2 regions of the Pseudomonas sp. LjRoot277 genome follow, and region 2 is predicted to be linked to the other one. Evidence: riboswitches for the same ligand, from Rfam matches in the RefSeq annotation. Region 2 holds a riboswitch; the other holds the start of a gene.
What was found. A riboswitch is a leader RNA that binds a small molecule or an ion and turns the genes downstream of it on or off. The one in region 2 is predicted to bind cobalamin.
Positions count from the first base shown of each region.

Region 1 (9,820 bases), 820 kb from region 2:
TCTTCTTCGAGCTGCGTTTCGAACGCCAACAAGCCCAAACCGGCGCTGGAACCCGGTGCGCCTTCAAGGCCCAGCGGATCGTGTACCTGCTCGCCGAGCATTTGCAGACCGCCGCAAATGCCCAGCACTTTGCCGCCATAACGCAGATGACGACTGATCGCGGTGTCCCAGCCATTGGCCCGCAAATACGCGAGGTCGCTACGCACACTTTTCGAACCAGGGAGAATAATCAGGTCGGCCGGTGGAATCGCCTGACCGGGGCCGATGAATTGCAGATCCACCTGCGGATGCAGGCGCAGTGGATCGAAATCGGTGTGATTGCTGATGCGCGGCAGCACCGGCACTACCACTTTCAGCACCTGGTCGGCCTTGTCAGTCTGCCGCTGATCGATACCGTCCTCGGCCTCAAGATGCAGGTCCATCACATAAGGCAGAACGCCAATCACTGGTTTGCCGGTGCGCGCTTCCAGCCAATCCAGCCCCGGTTGCAGCAAAGCGATATCGCCGCGAAACCGGTTGATGATGAAGCCTTTGACTCGCGCCTGCTCGCTGGGCGACAGCAGTTCCAGCGTGCCCACCAGATGCGCAAAAACCCCGCCGCGATTGATGTCGGCAATCAGCACCACCGGGCAATCCACCGCCTCGGCAAAGCCCATGTTGGCGATGTCGCCGGCGCGCAGATTGATCTCGGCCGGCGAACCCGCGCCTTCGACCATAACCACCGGATACGCCGCGCTCAGCCGTTCATGAGAGGCCAGCACTGCTTTCATGGCGATGGCTTTGTAGTCGTGATACGCGACCGCGTTCATCGTCGTGACCGCGCGGCCATGGATGATCACTTGAGCGCCGGTATCACTGTTGGGTTTGAGCAGCACCGGGTTCATGTCGGTGTGCGGCTCAAGGTTGGCGGCCTGAGCCTGCACCGCTTGCGCACGACCGATCTCGCCACCGTCGGCGGTCACGGCACTGTTAAGCGCCATGTTCTGTGGTTTGAACGGTACGACGCTCACGCCCTGACGCACGACCCAGCGGCACAACGCCGTCACCAGCGTACTTTTACCGGCGTCGGAAGTGGTGCCTTGCACCATCAACGTAGTCATTGGGTTTCCTTGGCGTAGGCTTCGAACGCTTGCGCGAGACGTGTCCAGTCGGTTTCATCGGCGGGCAAGCCGAAACGCAGGCTGCTGTTGTTCGTGAACAACCGCAACAGAATGCCGCGCCGGGCCATGAACTCATGCAGGACTTCGGCGCGGTCGGTGATCAGCCATTGAAACAAGGCGCAGCCACCCTGGGGTTTGAAACCGTGCTGTTCAAGCAGCAACGCCAGACGCTCGCTGGCTTCTTCAGCGCGAACCCGTTGCCGGGCATGCCCTTCGGTATCCAGCAGACAGGCCTGCCCCAGCACCCGCGTCGGCCCGCTGACCGCCCACGGCCCCACTTGCTCGGCCAGCAACTTGAGTAACTTGCGCTCGGCCAGCACGAAACCCAGCCGCACACCGGCCAGACCAAAAAACTTGCCGAAGGAGCGCAGCACGATCAACCCGACCCGATTGGCAAAAGGTGCCAGGCTCAGCTGCGGTGTGTTGTCCATGAACGCCTCGTCCACCACCAGCCAGCCTCCGCGCTGGGCCAGCCGCGTGTGCCAGTCGAGCAGACGTCTCGGTGTCAGGCTCAGGCCGGTAGGATTGTTCGGGTTGACCACCACCAGCACGTCGAGGCTGTCGAGAAAGAAGTCGACTTCCTGCTCCAGCACTTCACGCACGATGTAGCCATTACGGCGCCACGCTTCGGCGTGTTCGGCGTAACACGGCGAGAGCACGCCGACCTTGCCGGCCCGGCGCAAACGCGGCAGCAACTGGATCGCCATTTGCGAGCCGGCTACCGGCAGGACCTGAGCGGCGCCGTAATAATCACAGGCCGCCTGCTCCAGACCGTCATCGGTTTCCGGCAACCGCGCCCAGGCCCGCAACGGAATCTCCGGGACCGGAAACGGCCAGGGCGCGAGGCCGCTGGACAGGTCGAGCCAATCGGCTTCGGCGATGCCGTAATCGAGCGCCGCCTTGCGTAACCGACCACCGTGCTCAAGCATAAAATTCAGCCCCCACGCAGAGGATCAGCAACCATAACCATACCCCGCGCTGGACCAATTGCCAGCCACGGTCGATGGAGTCGGCGTCCGCCGGCACGCCTTCACCCAGTGGCGGACGCTGATGCAGTTCACCGTGATAAATCGCCGCCCCGCCCAACTCGACGCCGAGCGCACCGGCACCGGCCGCCATCACCGGACCGGCATTCGGGCTGTCCCAGGTCGGGCCCTGGGTGCGCCAGCATTTCAGCGCCAGGCGGGTTTTGCCCAACAGCGCGTAGGTCAATGCCACCAGGCGTGCAGGAATGTAGTTGAGGACGTCGTCGATCTTTGCCGCGGCCCAGCCGAAACGCTCGAAGCGTTCATTGCGGTAACCCCACATCGCATCCAGCGTGTTGCTCAAACGGTAGAGCACCACACCGGGCGCACCGGCCACGGCAAACCAGAACAGCGCAGCGAATACCGCGTCGCTGCCGTTCTCCAGGACAGACTCTGTGGCGGCGCGGGCGACTTCGGTTTTATCCAGTTCGCTGGTCTGGCGGCTGACCAGATAACTGACACGTTTGCGCGCCTCTTCCAGATCATCACTGCGCAGCGCCTTGGCCACAGGCGTAACGTGTTCACCGAGGCTGCGCATGCCGAGGGCGCAATAGAGTACGAGTATCTCGACGATCCAGCCGACGTAGGGCGCCCAGGAAAACGCCGTGGCCAGCAGGGTCAGCGGCAATACTGCGATCACCCAGGCAGTCACGCCATGGCTGCGCCAGCCGCGGCCACCGCCGCCATTGAAACGTTGCTCGATGCGGTTGGCAAAGCGGCCGAACGCCACCAGCGGATGCCAGCGTTTGGGTTCACCCAGCAGCGCATCCAGCGCAACCGCGGCGACACTCAACAACGCCACACTCATTGACTCACTCCCCAATAATTTTCATACAGCAACTCACTGAGCGGACGCGCCTGCGCCCAGCCTTCGAGTACCAGCATCGGCGCCGGATAAAATTCCTTGACCGGCCCCAGGCATAGAACGGCCAAGGGCTTGGCTCCAGCGGGTAAACCCAGCAAGTCCGCCAGTGCTTGCGGCTCGAACAGCGACACCCAGCCCATGCCCAATCCTTCAGCGCGGGAGGCCAGCCAGAGGTTCTGGATCGCGCAGGACAGCGAGGCCATGTCCATTTCCGGCATCGTGCGACGGCCGAAAATGTGACGCTCGCGATCGTCCATCAGTGCAGCGACCAGCACCTCGGCGCAATCGTTGATGCCTTCGACTTTGAGCTTCATGAATTCGTCGGTGCGCTCGCCGAGGGCTTCGGCGGTGCGGATGCGTTCTTCTTCCACCAGTGACTGGATCTTGCCGCGCAGGGCTCGATCGCTGATGCGGATGAACCGCCAGGGCTGCATCAGGCCGACACTCGGTGCCTGATGCGCAGCTTCGAGCAGGCGCCGCAGTAACTCGGGCTCGACGGTGCCACCGCTGAAATGACGCATGTCGCGGCGTTCGCTGATGGCTCGGTAGACCGCCGCGCGTTCGGCTTCGGAAAATGCGTTGTCCGTCATGGCCTCTTCGCGAGCAAGCCCGCTCCCACATTGGATGGCGTGTTGCCTGACGAAACGCAGTCAACTGTAGGAGCGGGCTTGCTCGCGAAGGCGTCCTCAAGGTCAGGCGCAAACAGCGCGGCAATCGCCGATGGATTGGACGGAAAATAAAAGTGCACATAAGAGGCCGTCATCCGCCCTTCACGATAGACCGCCTCCGCCCCTCGCCCACCGTTCGGGCTCAAGCCACGAGCAATCGGCTCAAGCTCGGTACTGGTCAGCGAATGGTGATAGGTGTGTCCGCGCAACGAACCTTCCGGCAACTCGACCGCCTGCAACGCCAACGCGGCCAGACGCTTTTGCATCACCGCATCACCGGCCAGCAAGCCGACCAGTTCAGCGCGAGTGCCCTCGACATCGGTCAACGAATCGAGCAGATACAGCATGCCGCCGCACTCGGCCAACAACGGTTTGCCCGCCGCATGATGAGCGCGAATAGCGTCCAGCATCGTGGTGTTCTGCGACAGCGCCACATGGTGCAATTCGGGATAACCGCCCGGCAGATAGAGGCTGTCTGCCGGCGGCAATTGCGCGTCACGGATCGGCGAGAAAAACGACAATTCGGCGCCCATGGCCCGCAGCAAATCCAGGCTGGCGCCGTAGGTGAAGGCAAACGCTTCGTCACGGGCCACGGCAATTCGCACACCGGCCAGCAACGGCTCGGCTGCGATCACATCAGGCGCGGCGAATTCCACTGCCGGTGGCAGCGCGACCTCGCAGCTGCTGGCCAGTGCATCGGCCGCTGCATCGAGGCGCAGATCGAGATCGTTCAACTCACTGGCCTGAACCAGCCCGAGGTGTCGACTCGGCAATTCGATCCCGGTTTCCCGGGACAAGGCACCGTACCAGCGCAAACCTTCAGTGAGACTACCTTCCAGTAATTGCGCGTGACGCAGGGTGCCGACGCGGTTGGCCAGCACACCGGCAAACGGCAAGTCCGGCTGATAGCGCGCCAGCCCCAACGCCAGTGCACCAAAGGTCTGCGCCATGGCAGTGCCGTCGATCACACCCAGCACCGGTACACCGAAATGTCGCGCCAGATCAGCGCTGGACGGCGTACCGTCGAACAGACCCATGACGCCTTCGATGAGAATCAGATCGGCTTCGCCGGCGGCTTCCCACAACAGTCGACGACTTTCCTGCTCGCCGACCATCCACATGTCCAGTTGATACACCGGCGCACCGCTGGCGCGCTCGAGAATCATCGGGTCGAGGAAGTCCGGGCCGCATTTGAATACGCGCACCTTGCGCCCCTGATTGCGATGCAAACGGGCCAGTGCGGCGGTGACGGTGGTCTTGCCCTGACCGGAGGCCGGCGCGGCAATCAACACCGCCGGGCAATGACGTGGCTGACTCACAATTCGACGCCTTTTTGCGCTTTGATCCCGGCCTGGAATGCGTGCTTGATCACGCCCATTTCGGTGACGGTGTCGGCCAGTTCGATCATCTCCGGCTTGGCGCCGCGACCGGTCACCACCACGTGCTGCATCGGCGGACGGGCCTGCAAGTCGCTGAGCACCTGATCGAGATCCAGATAACCGTGCTTGAGCGCAATGTTCAATTCATCCAGCACCACCAGGCCGATCGACGGATCACGCAGCAATTCGCGGGACACCGCCCACGCGGCTTCAGCGGCGGCGATGTCACGCTGGCGATCCTGGGTTTCCCAGGTAAAGCCCTCGCCCATCACATGAAAACGCACCTGTTCCGGAAAGCGACGGAAGAACAGTTCTTCGCCGGTGCTGCTGCGCCCTTTAATGAACTGCACCACGCCACACTGCATGCCGTGCCCCATGGACCGGGCGAGCATGCCGAAGGCCGAACTGCTTTTGCCTTTGCCGTTGCCGGTCAGCACCAGCAGCAGGCCGCATTCATTCGGGGAATTGGCGATGCGTTCGTCGATCACGGCTTTTTTGCGCAGCATGCGCGCCAGATGACGTTCGTCACGATCGGGGGTATCAGTCATGGGGGAGCTCTCCGTTGAGGCTGGATAACGGCGGGCAGGCACAAGAATAGACGGCAAAAAGCCTGGCATCGCCCACCGTGATGCCGCTGGATGGATCAGGCCGGTCTCCGGGCTCATGAGCGGCGTTTCGCCTGACTGCGCGCCTTCCCATGTCATACGACACAGTGGCTCAAGGCGCAGTCTTCACTCATTTACCGTTGCGGGGGCAGCGCCGGGATCGTGAGCCTTCATCAATTGAAGAGAATCACTCACCGGCTTCCCTGTTTCACTCTGTCGACCAAGGTCACAGAGCACCTGAAACAAGCCGCGAAGGTTAGAGGGTTGGGGATGGAGCGTCAATTGAAGACGGGCGGCCTGCGAGCGATTAACTGCCGTCGATCAATTATCTGACGCCAATCTTGTGCCACACTCTCAGCAGTGATATCAAAGAGCCACAACCTCACAACACAAATAACAAGGGTGAGCCACATGCAAGGCATGATCATCAGCAATCCGAAGCTGGAATTCCTGCGCCCGGTGCTGGAACGCTGGTTTGACTGTATCGACCGCTACAACGCCGTGCGCGGCGATAACGACACGCCTTACTGGTTCGACGAAAAAGCCAACCTGAGCCTGCTGTCCGCCGCGGCCTGGATGGCGGAAATGGTCACGCTGCAACAAACACCGACCCGCAAACAGACCGAAGAAGGCGAACGCAATGGCCGCGCCGACCTGTTTATCGCGACCACCGAAGAACGCGCTTACCTTCAGGCGACCCAGCGCTGGCCACGCGTCAACAGCCTGAACCTGACTCAAGCATTGCAGGACATCACCAGCGACGCCAAGCGCATCAGCTACGCCAGCGACCTGAAACTCGGCTGCCTGTTTGTCGCGCCACAAAAAGCCCAACAAAGCTCCACCCCGGAAGAACTCCAGGACATGGTCGACGACCTGCAAAAGGAACACACCTGCGCGGTGGCCTGGTACTTCCCCTATGCCTATCGCAAGTTGCGCAACGAAGCCGGCAATTATCACCCGGGCATAGCCGTGCTGTTCAAGGAAGCCCGCGGCTGACCCGTTGAACCATCGCGCACCTGCGCTTCTCTATTGAATAGGTCAATGCATTCATAGGGAAGATCAGCATGCGCAAGCCCCAGCTCGCTCTCGTCATCGTGCTCGCCGGAGGGCTTGCGGCCTGTGGTGAAACCGCCAGGCTGCAAGTCTCCGACGGCACCGGCCCGTCGCCCAAGCTGCCAGAACCGAACAAAACCCTGATCCCGACGGTGAACATCGCCCCGGCGATCGGCTGGCCGGACGGTGCGAAACCGATCGCCGCGACAGGGACTCAGGTGGCGGCTTTTGCCGAAGGTCTCGATCACCCGCGCTGGCTCTACGTGCTGCCCAACGGCGACGTGCTGGTCGCCGAAACCAACGCACCACCCAAACCCGATGACGGCAAAGGCATTCGTGGCTGGGTCATGGGCAAAGTCATGGGCCGTGCCGGCGCCAAAGTACCGAGCCCGAACCGCATCACGCTGCTGCGGGACAAGGACCACGACGGCATCGCCGAAACCCGCACGGTGTTCCTGGAAAATCTCAACTCCCCCTTCGGCATGACCCTGGTCGGCAATGACCTGTACGTCGCCGACACGGACCGCTTGCTGCGCTTCCACTATGAAAACGGCGAGACGGCGATCAAGTCACAGCCGATGAAGGTGATCGACCTGCCGGGCGGTACGCTGAATCACCACTGGACCAAAAACGTCATCGCCAGCAAGGACGGCAGCAAGCTGTACGTCACGGTGGGCTCCAACAGCAACGTGGCCGAAAACGGCATGGACATGGAAGAAGGTCGCGCAGCGATCTGGGAAGTGGATCGCGCCACCGGCAACCATCGAATCTTCGCCTCGGGGATTCGTAATCCCAACGGCCTGGCCTGGGAACCTCGGAGCGGCGCACTGTGGACGGCGGTCAACGAGCGCGACGAGATCGGCAGCGACCTGGTGCCGGATTACATCACATCAGTGAAGGACGGCGGGTTCTACGGCTGGCCTTACAGTTATTACGGTCAGCACGTCGACATCCGCGTCGAGCCGCAAAACCCCGTCCTGGTGGCCAAGGCCATTGCGCCGGACTACGCGGTCGGCCCGCATACCGCCTCGTTGGGCCTGACGTTTGCTGAAGGCAACAGACTGCCGGCGCAGTTCAAGGAAGGGGCATTCATTGGCCAGCACGGCTCGTGGAACCGTAAACCGCACAGTGGCTACAAAGTGATTTTCGTACCGTTCAGCGCAGGGAAACCGGCCGGACAGCCGGTTGATGTCCTCACCGGATTCCTCAACAACGAAGAAAAAGCCATGGGCCGGCCGGTGGGTGTGGTGATTGATCAGCAGGGTGATTTGTTGGTGGCGGATGACGTGGGCAACAAGGTGTGGCGGGTTTCGGCGGCCAAGTAAACGTCTAGCGCTTACGGCACAACGTCAACCCATCACCCAATGGCAACAACGACAGGTCCACACGCGAGTCATCCTTCAAGGCGCGATTGAGCGCCTGGATGGCTCGGGTGTCTTCGCTCTCGGGATTGTTCTCAAGCACCCGTCCGCTCCACAGCGTGTTATCAAACACCGCCAGACCGCCAACGCGTAGCAAACGCAATGCGTGCTCCAGATAACGTGGGTAGTTGGCTTTGTCGGCATCGATGAAGATCAGGTCGAATGGCGCTTGCTGATCCAGCTGAGCCAGGGTTTCCAGCGCGGGCGCCAGACGCAGATCAATCCGCTCGGCAAGCCCCGCCTCCTGCCAGTAACGGCGCGCGGTGGCGTTGTAGTCGCCGGGTATGTCACAGCAGATCAGCGAACCGTCATCCGGCAATGCAGCCGCCATGCACAACGCGCTGTAACCGGTAAAGGTGCCCACTTCCAGCAAACGCTTGGCGCCGATGAGCTTCACCAATAGCGCGAGGAACTGACCTTGCTCGGGCGCCACCTGCCAGCGGGCCATGGGCAGCGCCTGGGTTTCGTCACGCAAACGCTTGAGCAACGGCGTTTCGCGCAGGGAAACGTCGAGCAGGTATTGATACAGGGAATCGTCGAGATTAAGTGTGCGGGCGGTCATGACAACCTCGCGAACTATGGGTTATGTGCCAAGTGCTCAGGTTGCAAGACGCGCTTGGCGCTCAGATAGGCTTTCTGCCAGTAAGCTTTGGACAAGCTGTCGAGCTTCACCGTGCCGCCGGTGGCGGGCGCGTGGACGAAGCGACCTTCGCCGACGTAGATCCCGGCGTGACTGACCTGAGAACCGCCATTGGTGGCGAAGAAGATCAGGTCACCGGTTTGCAGGCCTTCCTTGCCCACACTGGCCGCCTGCATGCTGATCATCTCGCGCGTGGTGCGCGGCAGAGAAATGCCGGCGACGTCACGGTAGACATAACCGATCAGCCCGCTGCAATCGAAACCCGAATCCGGCGTGTTGCCACCCCAGCGATACGGCGTGCCCACCAGGCCGAGCGCGCGGAACAAGACGTCTTCCGCTTCAGGGGAGAATGCTTGGGAGGAACCGAAAACAATGGGCGCGCGAACCACCGGCGCAGGGGGCGGTGTCCGGCTGGCGCAGGCGCTGAGCAGCGCTGCGAAGAACATGATTGCGAGGCGGGCCGAGGTCGACATATGCAGAGCATCCTGATCTGGCTGCGGCTTTTTCTGCAGGAGGCGCAGAAAAGAAAACCGCCTGCGCAGGACGCAGGCGGTTTGCCATCAATAATAGATCAGGATTCTAGCGGCTATGCGGCAAACTTCAAGTAAGACTTTAAGTTCACCTTACAAAAAGTCCGCTTACTTGCGTGCCGTGACGATCGCCGGAGACGCAGTCGGTGCCAACGCCAGTGCGCGCTTGGCTTCGATGAAAGTTTTGCTCCAGTAGCTGTCGCCCAGGCTATCGATCCGGACACCACCGCTGCGGCGGCTGCTCGAATGGATGAACTGGTTGTCACCCAGGTAGATCCCGGCGTGACTGACGCGGCCGCGACGGCCATTGGTGGCGAAAAACAGCAAGTCGCCCGGCTCCAGTTTGCTGCGAGAAACCAGCGGAGCGTCGACGTTGATCATTTCGCGAGTGGAGCGTGGCAGGTTCAGGCCGGCTTCTTCACGAAACAGGTAACCGATGAAGCCACTGCAATCAAAGCCAGCTTCGGAGGTGCC
Region 1 is NZ_CAXURI020000001.1:1,950,328-1,960,147, reverse strand. Features, by position in the region: gene ACSQ87_RS09340 (cobyric acid synthase) at 1-1,100, opposite strand, end outside; gene cobD (threonine-phosphate decarboxylase CobD) at 1,097-2,089, opposite strand; gene cbiB (adenosylcobinamide-phosphate synthase CbiB) at 2,082-2,993, opposite strand; gene bluB (5,6-dimethylbenzimidazole synthase) at 2,990-3,640, opposite strand; gene ACSQ87_RS09320 (cobyrinate a,c-diamide synthase) at 3,637-5,037, opposite strand; gene cobO (cob(I)yrinic acid a,c-diamide adenosyltransferase) at 5,034-5,645, opposite strand; cobalamin riboswitch at 5,727-5,958, opposite strand; gene ACSQ87_RS09310 (hypothetical protein) at 6,114-6,698, shown strand; gene ACSQ87_RS09305 (PQQ-dependent sugar dehydrogenase) at 6,767-8,080, shown strand; gene ACSQ87_RS09300 (O-methyltransferase) at 8,085-8,738, opposite strand; gene ACSQ87_RS09295 (C40 family peptidase) at 8,753-9,289, opposite strand; gene ACSQ87_RS09290 (C40 family peptidase) at 9,455-9,820, opposite strand, start outside.
Region 1: it holds a riboswitch for cobalamin, as region 2 does, so the genes downstream of both, cobO (cob(I)yrinic acid a,c-diamide adenosyltransferase) here and ACSQ87_RS13235 (CbtB domain-containing protein) in region 2, are expected to answer to the same signal.

Region 2 (9,820 bases):
TCACGGATGTAGGCACAGGCATTGATGAAGTCCACAGCGTAGTTGTTGTGTTCTTCGATACCGGTGGCCACGGCGAAGATGTTCGGGTCAAAGATGATGTCTTCCGGTGGGAAGCCGACTTCGTTGACCAGAATGTCGTAGGAGCGTTTGCAGATTTCTTTCTTGCGCGCTTCGGTGTCGGCCTGGCCGGCTTCGTCGAAGGCCATCACCACCACGGCGGCGCCGTAGCGCTTGCACAGTTTGGCGTGATGAATGAACTGCTCGACGCCTTCTTTCATGCTGATGGAGTTGACGATGCCCTTGCCCTGGATGCACTTGAGGCCGGCTTCGATCACTTCCCACTTGGAGGAGTCGATCATGATCGGGACGCGGGAGATGTCCGGTTCGCCGGCAATCAGATTGAGGAAGGTCACCATGGCCTTCTTCGAATCGAGCATCCCTTCGTCCATGTTGATGTCGATCACCTGGGCGCCGGCTTCAACCTGCTGCAGGGCGACTTCCAGGGCTTCGGTGTAATTGTCTTCACGGATCAGCCGGGCGAACTTGGCGGAACCGGTGATGTTGGTGCGTTCGCCGACGTTGACGAACAGCGAGCTGCGATCGATGGTGAACGGTTCCAGGCCCGAGAGGCGGCAGGCCTTCGGGATGTCCGGGATTTCGCGCGGCGCATAACCGGCGACGGCGTTGGCGATGGCTTCGATGTGGCCCGGCGTGGTGCCGCAGCAACCGCCGACGATATTGAGGAAGCCGCTTTGGGCAAATTCTTCGATGACCTTGGCGGTTTCCGACGGCAGTTCGTCGTACTCGCCAAATTCATTCGGCAGGCCGGCGTTCGGGTGCGCGGATACGTGGGTGCTGGCCTTGTTCGACAGTTCTTCCAGGTACGGGCGCAATTCGCTGGCGCCGAGGGCGCAGTTCAAACCGACCGAGATGGGCTTGGCGTGGGCCACGGAGTTCCAGAAAGCTTCGGTAGTCTGGCCGGAGAGCGTACGGCCGGAGGCATCGGTAATGGTGCCGGAGATCATGATCGGCAATTCGACGCCGAGTTCTTCGTACACACCTTGCACCGCGAAGATCGCCGCTTTGGCGTTCAGGGTGTCGAAAATGGTTTCGATCAGAATCAGGTCGGCACCGCCTTCGATCAGGCCTTTAGTGGCCTCGGTGTAGTTTTCCACCAGTTCATCGAAGGTCACGTTGCGGTAGCCAGGGTTGTTCACGTCAGGCGACAGCGAGCAGGTGCGGCTTGTAGGGCCGAGCACGCCAGCGACGAAGCGCGGCTTGTCCGGGGTTTCCAGGGTCTTGGCGTCTGCCACCTTGCGCGCCAGGCGTGCGCCTTCTACGTTTAGCTCGTACGCCAGGCCTTGCATGCCGTAGTCAGCTTGGGACACTTGGGTGGCATTGAAGGTGTTGGTTTCCAGAATGTCGGCGCCGGCATCCAGGTAGGCTTTCTCGATGGCGCCAATCACGTCCGGGCGCGTCAGGACCAACAGGTCGTTGTTGCCCTTGACGTCACTTGGCCAGTCGGCGAAGCGTTTGCCGCGGTAATCCTGCTCTTCGAGCTTGTAGCTCTGGATCATCGTGCCCATGCCGCCATCGAGAATCAGGATGCGCTCTTTGAGGGCGTGCTTGAGAGCTTGAAGGCGAACACTGCGATCGGACATTTGGACTACTCGGAAAGACCATGACGAAGGGGCGGGATAATAGCAAACCTGCGTGGTTTTAGAGCATGTCCCGGTTTTGCATGAATATCGCTCATGTTGGAGCGGGGGGCAGACCGGTAGAATCGCGACGTTTTTTCATGATCGGGACCAGGGATATGTCTTATCGCGTCATCAGCATTGTTTTGCTGTTTTTAAGCTGGGGCGCCGCCGCGCAGGATCCGGCCATTTCCTCTGCCATTTCCTACAGCCGCGACATCCAACCGATCTTCACCGAAAAGTGTGTGGCCTGCCATGCCTGCTATGACGCCGCCTGTCAGCTCAACCTGGGCAGTGGCGAAGGGGCCGCTCGTGGCGCGACCAAGGTCCCGGTCTACGACGGCCAACGCCGCCAGGCTGCCGCGCCGACCCGGCTGTTTTATGACGCCTTCGGTAAACGCGCCTGGCAGCAAAAGGATTTCTATTCGGTGCTCGACGCTCAAGGCAGTCAGGCCGCGTTGATGGCGCGGATGCTCGAGCTGGGCCACAAAACGCCTTTGCAACCCAATGCCAGGTTGCCAGAAGAGATCGTTCTGGGCCTGAGCCGGGAAAACACGTGCGCGATGCCGGCCGAGTTCGACGGCTACGCCAAATCACATCCCAAAGAGGGCATGCCGCTGGCGGTCACCGGTCTGACTGACCAGCAATACCAGACGCTGCAACGCTGGCTGGCGTCCGGCGCGCCGATTGACGAGCAAGGTCTTGTACCGAGCGCCAAAGAAGCGTTGCAGGTGGTGCAGTGGGAAAACCTGCTCAATTCACCGGGCGGACGGCAAAGCCTGGTGGGGCGTTGGTTGTTCGAGCATTGGTTTCTCGCTCATCTCTATTTCAAGGACGGCGAGCCGGGGCATTTCTTTCAGTGGGTACGTTCGCGCACGCCGACTGGCCAGCCGATTGATCTGATCAACACACGCCGCCCGAATGACGATCCGGGCACTCAGGTGTATTACCGCTTGTGGCCGGTGCAAGGCGTGGTTGTGCAGAAGACGCACATCACCTACCCGTTGAGCGCGGCGAAGATGGCACGGATCAAAAGCCTCTTCTATAACGGCAACTGGCAGGTCAACGCCTTGCCGGGCTACGGGCCGGAGCGTCGGGCCAATCCGTTCACCACGTTCGAGGCAATCCCGGCCCAGGCGCGTTATCAATTCATGCTCGATAACGCCGAATACTTCGTCCGTACGTTTGTTCGCGGCCCGGTGTGCCGTGGGCAGATCGCCACCGACGTGATCCGCGATAACTTCTGGGCACTGTTCCAGGCGCCTGAACATGATCTCTACATCATCGATCCGAATTATCGCGGCCAGGCCACGCCGTTGTTGGCGATGCCGGGGCAGAACGACGATGTCGGCAGCGTCCTGAGCCTGTGGCATGACTACCGCGACAAGCGTAACGAGTACGAGGCGCTGCGCCGTGACAGTTACGCCGACGCGCCGGCGCCGAGCTGGTCGACCTTGTGGGCCGGTAACGATAACGCCTTGCTGACGATCTTCCGGCATTTTGACAGTGCCTCGGTGAACAAAGGCCTGATCGGTGACGTGCCGCAAACGATGTGGCTGTTCGACTTCCCGCTGCTGGAGCGCACCTATTACCAGTTGGCGGTCAACTTCGACGTGTTCGGCAACGTCTCCCATCAGGCGCAAACCCGGCTGTACTTCGACCTGATCCGCAACGGCGCCGAGCAAAACTTCCTGCGCCTGATGCCGGCCGATTCGCGCGACGACTACCTCGACGACTGGTACCAGAGCGGCGGCAAATTCAAGATGTGGCTGGACTACGAGGCCATCGATAACGACAAAGAGACGGCGCTGGTACTGGACGAAAAGGACCCGAAACGCGATTTCACCCTGCAGTTGCTGGCCCGTTACGGCGACCTCAACGCCAAGCCGGATCCGATCAACCGTTGTGACGGCGCTTATTGCTCGCGGCCGAACATCGATCTGGCCTTGCAGAGCGCCGAGCAGGCGTTGAGTCGTCTGACTTCGCGTCCGGCGGCCGGGCTGAAGGTTATCGATCAGTTGCCGGAAGCGACTCTGCTGCGCATCGAAACCGCGAGCGGCAAGCGTGAGGTTTACAGCCTGCTGCGCAACCGGGCGCACAGTAACGTCGCGTTCCTGCTCGGTGAATCCCGGCGTTATCAACCGGGGCTCGACACGATCACCATTTTTCCGGGCGTGCTCAGCAGCTATCCGAACTTCATGTTCAACATTCCGGCCGAGCAAGTGCCTGAGTTCGTGGACGAGATGGAAAACGCCAAGGATGCTAATCGCTTCGAAAAAATCGTCGAGCGCTGGGGCATTCGCCGCAGCCATCCGCAGTTCTGGTTCTACTTCCATGACCTGAGCCGGTACGTCCACGAGACCGATCCGGTAGAAGAGGGCGTGCTGGACATGAACCGGTACGAGAATCTTTGATTAAGGGCCCTGTGGCGAGGGGGCTTGCCCCCGTTGGGTTGCGAAGCAGCCCTCTGCATTCTTCAGATACACCGAGTTGTCTGGTTTACGACTGCTGCGCAGCCGAACGGGGGCAAGCCCCCTCGCCACAGTTCCCGACAAAAATACTAGGACTTTGTACGGCGCGATGATTGGCGTAAACTGCGCCCAAGCCTGCGAGGAGTTTCCATGACCGCTATTACCATTACCGACGCCGCCCACGATTATCTGGCTGATCTGCTCTCCAAGCAGAACACCCCAGGCATCGGCATCCGCGTCTTTATCACCCAGCCTGGCACCCAGTACGCCGAAACCTGCATTGCTTATTGCAAGCCGGGCGAAGAAAAACCTGAAGACACGGCGCTGGGGCTCAAAAGCTTCACCGCTTACATCGACTCGTTCAGCGAAGCGTTCCTGGACGATGCGGTAGTCGACTACGCCACCGACCGTATGGGCGGCCAGCTCACCATCAAGGCGCCAAACGCCAAAGTACCGATGGTCAATGCCGACAGCCCGATCAACGAGCGTATCAACTATTACCTGCAAACCGAGATCAACCCGGGGCTGGCCAGCCACGGCGGTCAGGTCAGCCTGATCGATGTGGTCGAAGACGGCATCGCCGTGCTGAAGTTCGGCGGCGGTTGCCAGGGCTGCGGCCAGGCAGACGTTACCTTGCGCGAAGGCATCGAGCGCACCTTGCTCGAGCGCATTCCCGAGCTCAAGGGCGTTCGTGACGTCACCGACCACACGCAGAAAGAAAATGCCTACTACTGAGTAAGGTGTTCGCTGCAAACATAAAAAACGGCGCCCCGTGAGCGCCGTTTTTTTATGGGTGAAATTCACTGACGCCTTCGCGAGCAAGCCCGCTCCCACATTTGATCGCATTCCAATGTGGGAGCGGGCTTGCTCGCGAAGGGGCCCTATGGGCGATACAAATGCGCATGCCCCGCACGGTACAGCGATGATTCACTGAAGTGATCACTGCCCAAAACCCGACCCACCAAAATCAACGCCGTGCGTCGAAATCCCTTGGCTTCAACCTTCTGGGCAATATCCGCCAACGTCCCCACCACCCAGTCCTGATCCGGCCAGGTCGCCCGGTGAATCACCGCAATCGGGCAATCCGCGCCGTAATGCGGCAGCAATTCGGCCAGGATTTTCTCCAGATGATTAACCCCCAGATGGATCGCCATGGTCGCCCCGTGCTGCGCCAGGCTGCCGAGCTCTTCGCCGGCGGGCATCGCGGTTTTGTCGGCATAGCGGGTCAGGATCACGCTTTGCGATACGTCGGGTAACGTTAGTTCCGCGCCCAACAGCGCCGCGCAGGCCGCCGTCGCCGTGACACCGGGAATGATTTCAAACGGGATGTCGAGTTCGCGCAGGTAGCGGATCTGCTCGCCAATGGCGCCGTAAAGACTCGGGTCGCCAGAGTGCACCCGGGCCACGTCCTGGCCCTTGGCATGGGCGGATTTGATCAGCTCGATGATCTGTTTCAGGTGCAGTTCGGCGCTGTTGACTACCTGTTCGGCGCGATGGCCTTCCAGCACGGCGGCGGGCACCAGGGAGCCGGCATAGATGATCACCGGGCAGCTGCGAATCAGCCGTTGGCCTTTGACGGTGATCAGTTCCGGGTCGCCGGGACCTGCGCCAATGAAGTAGACGGTCATCGTCGGTTCCTGTGAGAAAAAGGGGCTGGGCAAAGCTTCAGATGAAGATTGCTCATGATCGAAGGCGAGGATTATCGAGGATTTTAGGCGGCGCCGGCCAATGCCAAGGTGGCCTGGGCATATTTTTGTCGTGAAATCAGCAATTTTGCCGGTGCCTGGGTCAGTTGTTCGGCCAGGGCCAGGGCGGCACTTTCCGCTACGCCGTAGCAGCCGGTGCGTTCGAACGCGATGTCCGAGCGGTGGCTGAGTTGCGGTTGATAGCCGGCCAGTTGTTCGCTGCTGAAGTACATCAACGGTAACTCCAGCTGTTCGGCCAGTTCGATCAAGCCAGGTTCTTCGCGCTTCAGGTCGATGCTGGCCAGCGCCTTGATCTGGTGAAGTTCGATTTTATGTGCCTGTAACGCCTGATCGAGCAGCGCCCGCAGCGTGCTGACGGGGCAGCCGCGCTGGCAGCCCAGGCCGACCACTAAAGTCGGCGCTGTGCTGATCTCAGTCATGCGTGGTATTGACCATCGCTTTTGCGGCGGAACAACCAGGCACTGATCAGGCCCAGGGCCAGCCAGAATGCCACGTTGGTCAGCTGCGAAGCGATTTTGAACTGAGCTTCCAGGGCTTGCGGAGCCAGCATCGAGTGGACTTCCGGTTGTGGTGCGCCGATCACGTGAGGAACGGCCAGGATTGCTACGCCGAGCACTTTCATCAGCCAGTGACGGCTGAACACGATCAATGCGATGCCAACTGCGGTGGAGGCAGCCGTGCCGATCCACCAGATCTGCCGTTGCGCCAAATCAGCCGCGGCAGTGCCCGGCAGCTCAGGCGGCAGACCGAGGGTCGGTGCCAGCACGAACGTCGCGTAACCGGCCAGACCCCAAAGCAGGCCTTGGGAGGTTTTGGTCGGAGCGCGCAAGGTGTAAAGACCGGCCAGCATCAGCGCGAAACCGACTGCTACCACCAGGTTGCCGCCGGTAGTGGACAGCACGCGCTGCCAGCCGTCTTCCGGTTCCCACGCTTCAGCATCGTGGGTGTGAGCGGCGACTGCACCTGCGGCGTGTTCGTGAACTTCAACAGCGGCGGGCTCGGATTTTTCGAACGTCTCGGCCTGCAGAATCAGTGGCGCCACCCAGAAGCTTTGCAGCAGGGTCAGCAACAGGGCGGCCAGCAGCCCGGTGAACCCTGCGGTTTGCGCAATACGCTTGATCATGTCATCAGGTCTCAATGGCACGGGAATGCGGAGCTGTGGCGGGTATCGTGCGCGGCGTTATGCACCGCTTCGATGTGCGAGAAACCGGCGAAATACACCAGGCAGGCACCCAGGATCGACGCACATACGGCGGCGGTCAGGCGTTGAGTCAGGGTGTTGGTGGTGCTGGCGGTGCTCTTATCGGTGTTGCTGCCGGTGCTGCTGATGATCGACATGGCGCTTCCCTCTGGTCTGTCAGCGGGTGATTTAGAGCGCATGGAAGACCCCTGCGAGTCGGGCACGCAGAGGTTCAAACAGCGCCCGCCCACCGCGGGTTTGTTATTCAGTGATCGTAATGGTCACTTTGTGTTGCGGGCCGGTCTCCGGGCTCACGAGGGGCACTGGCTTTCGCCTTGACCTGCAAGCATCACCTTCCCATGCCGAACTGCTGGCACAGTGGATCTGACGCTTCGCTCGCTTACCGTTGCGGGGGCAGCACCGGACTGACATGACTTTAGAGTAAAGCACATGATTCACCGGTTTCCCGTTTCACCCTCTGAAGGGCACCCGTAACAAGGCGTGTAGGAGAGCATGGGCGGGGGTTGGACGTCAATTGGCAAGGGTTCTCAGTTGGAAACTGCGGCGCTCCCTTCGCGAGCAAGCCCGCTCCCACATTTGGAATGCATTCCCCTGTGGGAGCGGCGGTGCGACGATTCGACTTGCTCGCGAAGGGGGCGCCATAGAACTCAGGTGAACATTGACCCGCCCCCACACGATGCGTAGCCTTGCGCTTTCGAGGTTCTTCGGCGTCTGCCGAAGCTAAGAAGGGAACGCGGTCGATGCCGCGGCTGCCCCCGCAACTGTGAACGGTGATGTTCGCTGCCACGCCACTGCAAACCCTGTGCAACGGGTTCGCGGGAAGGCGCAGCGAATGCCAGGCCCACAAACCCGGCACACCGTCAGCCAGGAGACCTGCCTCGACACAGATTCTCACTACAACCGGGCGGGGTGATCCGGTGGCGGAACTCTTGCGCGCGCACATCCGTCGCAGCGATTGTCGTCCCGTATGCCCGCCACCTTGCCAAAGGGCATCCGATGAAAACACTGGCCAAACTCCCCGTCACCATCGTTACCGGCTTCCTCGGCTCGGGCAAAACCACCTTGCTGCGGCACATGCTCGACAACGCTCAGGGCCGTCGCATTGCGGTGATCGTCAACGAGTTCGGCGAGCTGGGCATCGACGGCGAAATCCTCAAGCAGTGCTCCATCGGCTGCACTGAAGAAGAAGCCAACGGCCGCGTCTACGAACTGGCCAACGGCTGCCTGTGCTGCACCGTTCAGGAAGAGTTCTTCCCGGTGATGCGCGAACTCGTCGCCCGTCGCGGCGACCTCGACCACATCCTCATCGAAACCTCGGGCCTGGCCCTGCCAAAACCGTTGGTGCAAGCCTTCCAGTGGCCGGAAATCCGCAGCGCCTGCACCGTTGATGCGGTGATCACCGTGGTCGACAGCCCAGCGGTTGCCGCCGGCACCTTCGCGGCTTTCCCGGACCAGGTCGATGCCCAGCGCAAACTCGACCCGAACCTGGACCACGAATCGCCGCTGCACGAACTGTTCGCCGACCAACTGGCCAGCGCCGACCTGGTGATCCTCAACAAGGCCGACCTGATCAGCCCCGAAGACCTGGCCCGTGTGCGCCTGGAAGTCGCTGAAGAACTGCCGCCCGCGGTGAAAGTCATCGAAGCCAGCAGCGGTCGTCTGCCACTGGACGTGCTGATCGGCCTCGGCGCCGGCTCCGAAGAACACATTGACAGCCGTCACAGCCATCACGATCACCACCATGAAGGCGAAGACGATCACGACCACGATGCCTTTGACTCCATCTCCATCGAACTGCCGCAAGCCGACGAAAGTCTGCTGCTGGACGCGCTGACCCAACTGGTGGTCCAGCACGGCATCCTGCGCGTCAAAGGCTTCGCGGCGATTCCGAACAAGCCGATGCGCTTGCTGATCCAGGGCGTGGGCACACGTTTCGACAAGCACTTCGACCGTCAGTGGGGCGCCGATGAAGCGCGCACCACGCGTCTGGTGTTGATCGGTCAGGCGCTGGATGCCGCGCTGCTCGAAACGCAATTGCGCGCCGCGCTCAGCGTTTAAGCCATGCACCTGCTCAGGACCCAGCCCGGCGGTTTCGTGTCGGATGACAACATTGCCGACCTAGGGCAAACCCCCGCCGAGCTGGTGATCCTGTGCAGCGGCGATTCCAGCCTCGCGCTGCTCGCCGAAGCGGCGCAGCAGTTGCCCGACGATTACCCGAGCGTGCGCCTGGCCAACCCGATGCAGGTGCAGAATCACGCCTCGGTCGATCTCTACTTCGACGAAGTGCTGCGCCACGCCAAGGTGATTCTGATTTCGTTGCACGGCGGCATCGCCTATTGGCGTTACGGCGTCGAGCAACTGGTGCAACTGTCGGAGCGCGGTGTGCAGCTGATTCTGGTGCCAGGCGATGACCGCCCGGACCCTGAACTCAGCGAGCTAAGCACGGTGGGTGCGGAAGACCGCGATCGGCTCTGGCAGTTTCTGCGTCAGGGCGGCATGAGCAATGCCCTGGATTTTTTCCGCTGCCTTGCCAATCGTTGGCTGGATCGCGACTACGCCTGGGCCGAGCCGCAAACCCTGCCGCGCACGGCGATCTACCACCCGCAAAAAAGCCCCGCTGAACTGAAGGATTGGCAAGCCGACTGGCAGGCCGATCAACCGGTGGCGGCGGTGCTGTTCTACCGCTCGCATTTGCAGGCGGCCAACACCGGTTTCATCGATATTTTCTGCCAGCGTTTGCAGGCG
Region 2 is NZ_CAXURI020000001.1:2,771,386-2,781,205, forward strand. Features, by position in the region: gene metH (methionine synthase) at 1-1,661, opposite strand, end outside; gene ACSQ87_RS13210 (fatty acid cis/trans isomerase) at 1,817-4,111, shown strand; gene nfuA (Fe-S biogenesis protein NfuA) at 4,319-4,903, shown strand; gene cobM (precorrin-4 C(11)-methyltransferase) at 5,050-5,796, opposite strand; gene ACSQ87_RS13225 (cobalamin biosynthesis protein) at 5,880-6,293, opposite strand; gene ACSQ87_RS13230 (CbtA family protein) at 6,290-6,997, opposite strand; gene ACSQ87_RS13235 (CbtB domain-containing protein) at 7,009-7,212, opposite strand; cobalamin riboswitch at 7,334-7,562, opposite strand; cobalamin riboswitch at 7,756-7,970, shown strand; gene cobW (cobalamin biosynthesis protein CobW) at 8,072-9,133, shown strand; gene cobN (cobaltochelatase subunit CobN) at 9,137-9,820, shown strand, end outside.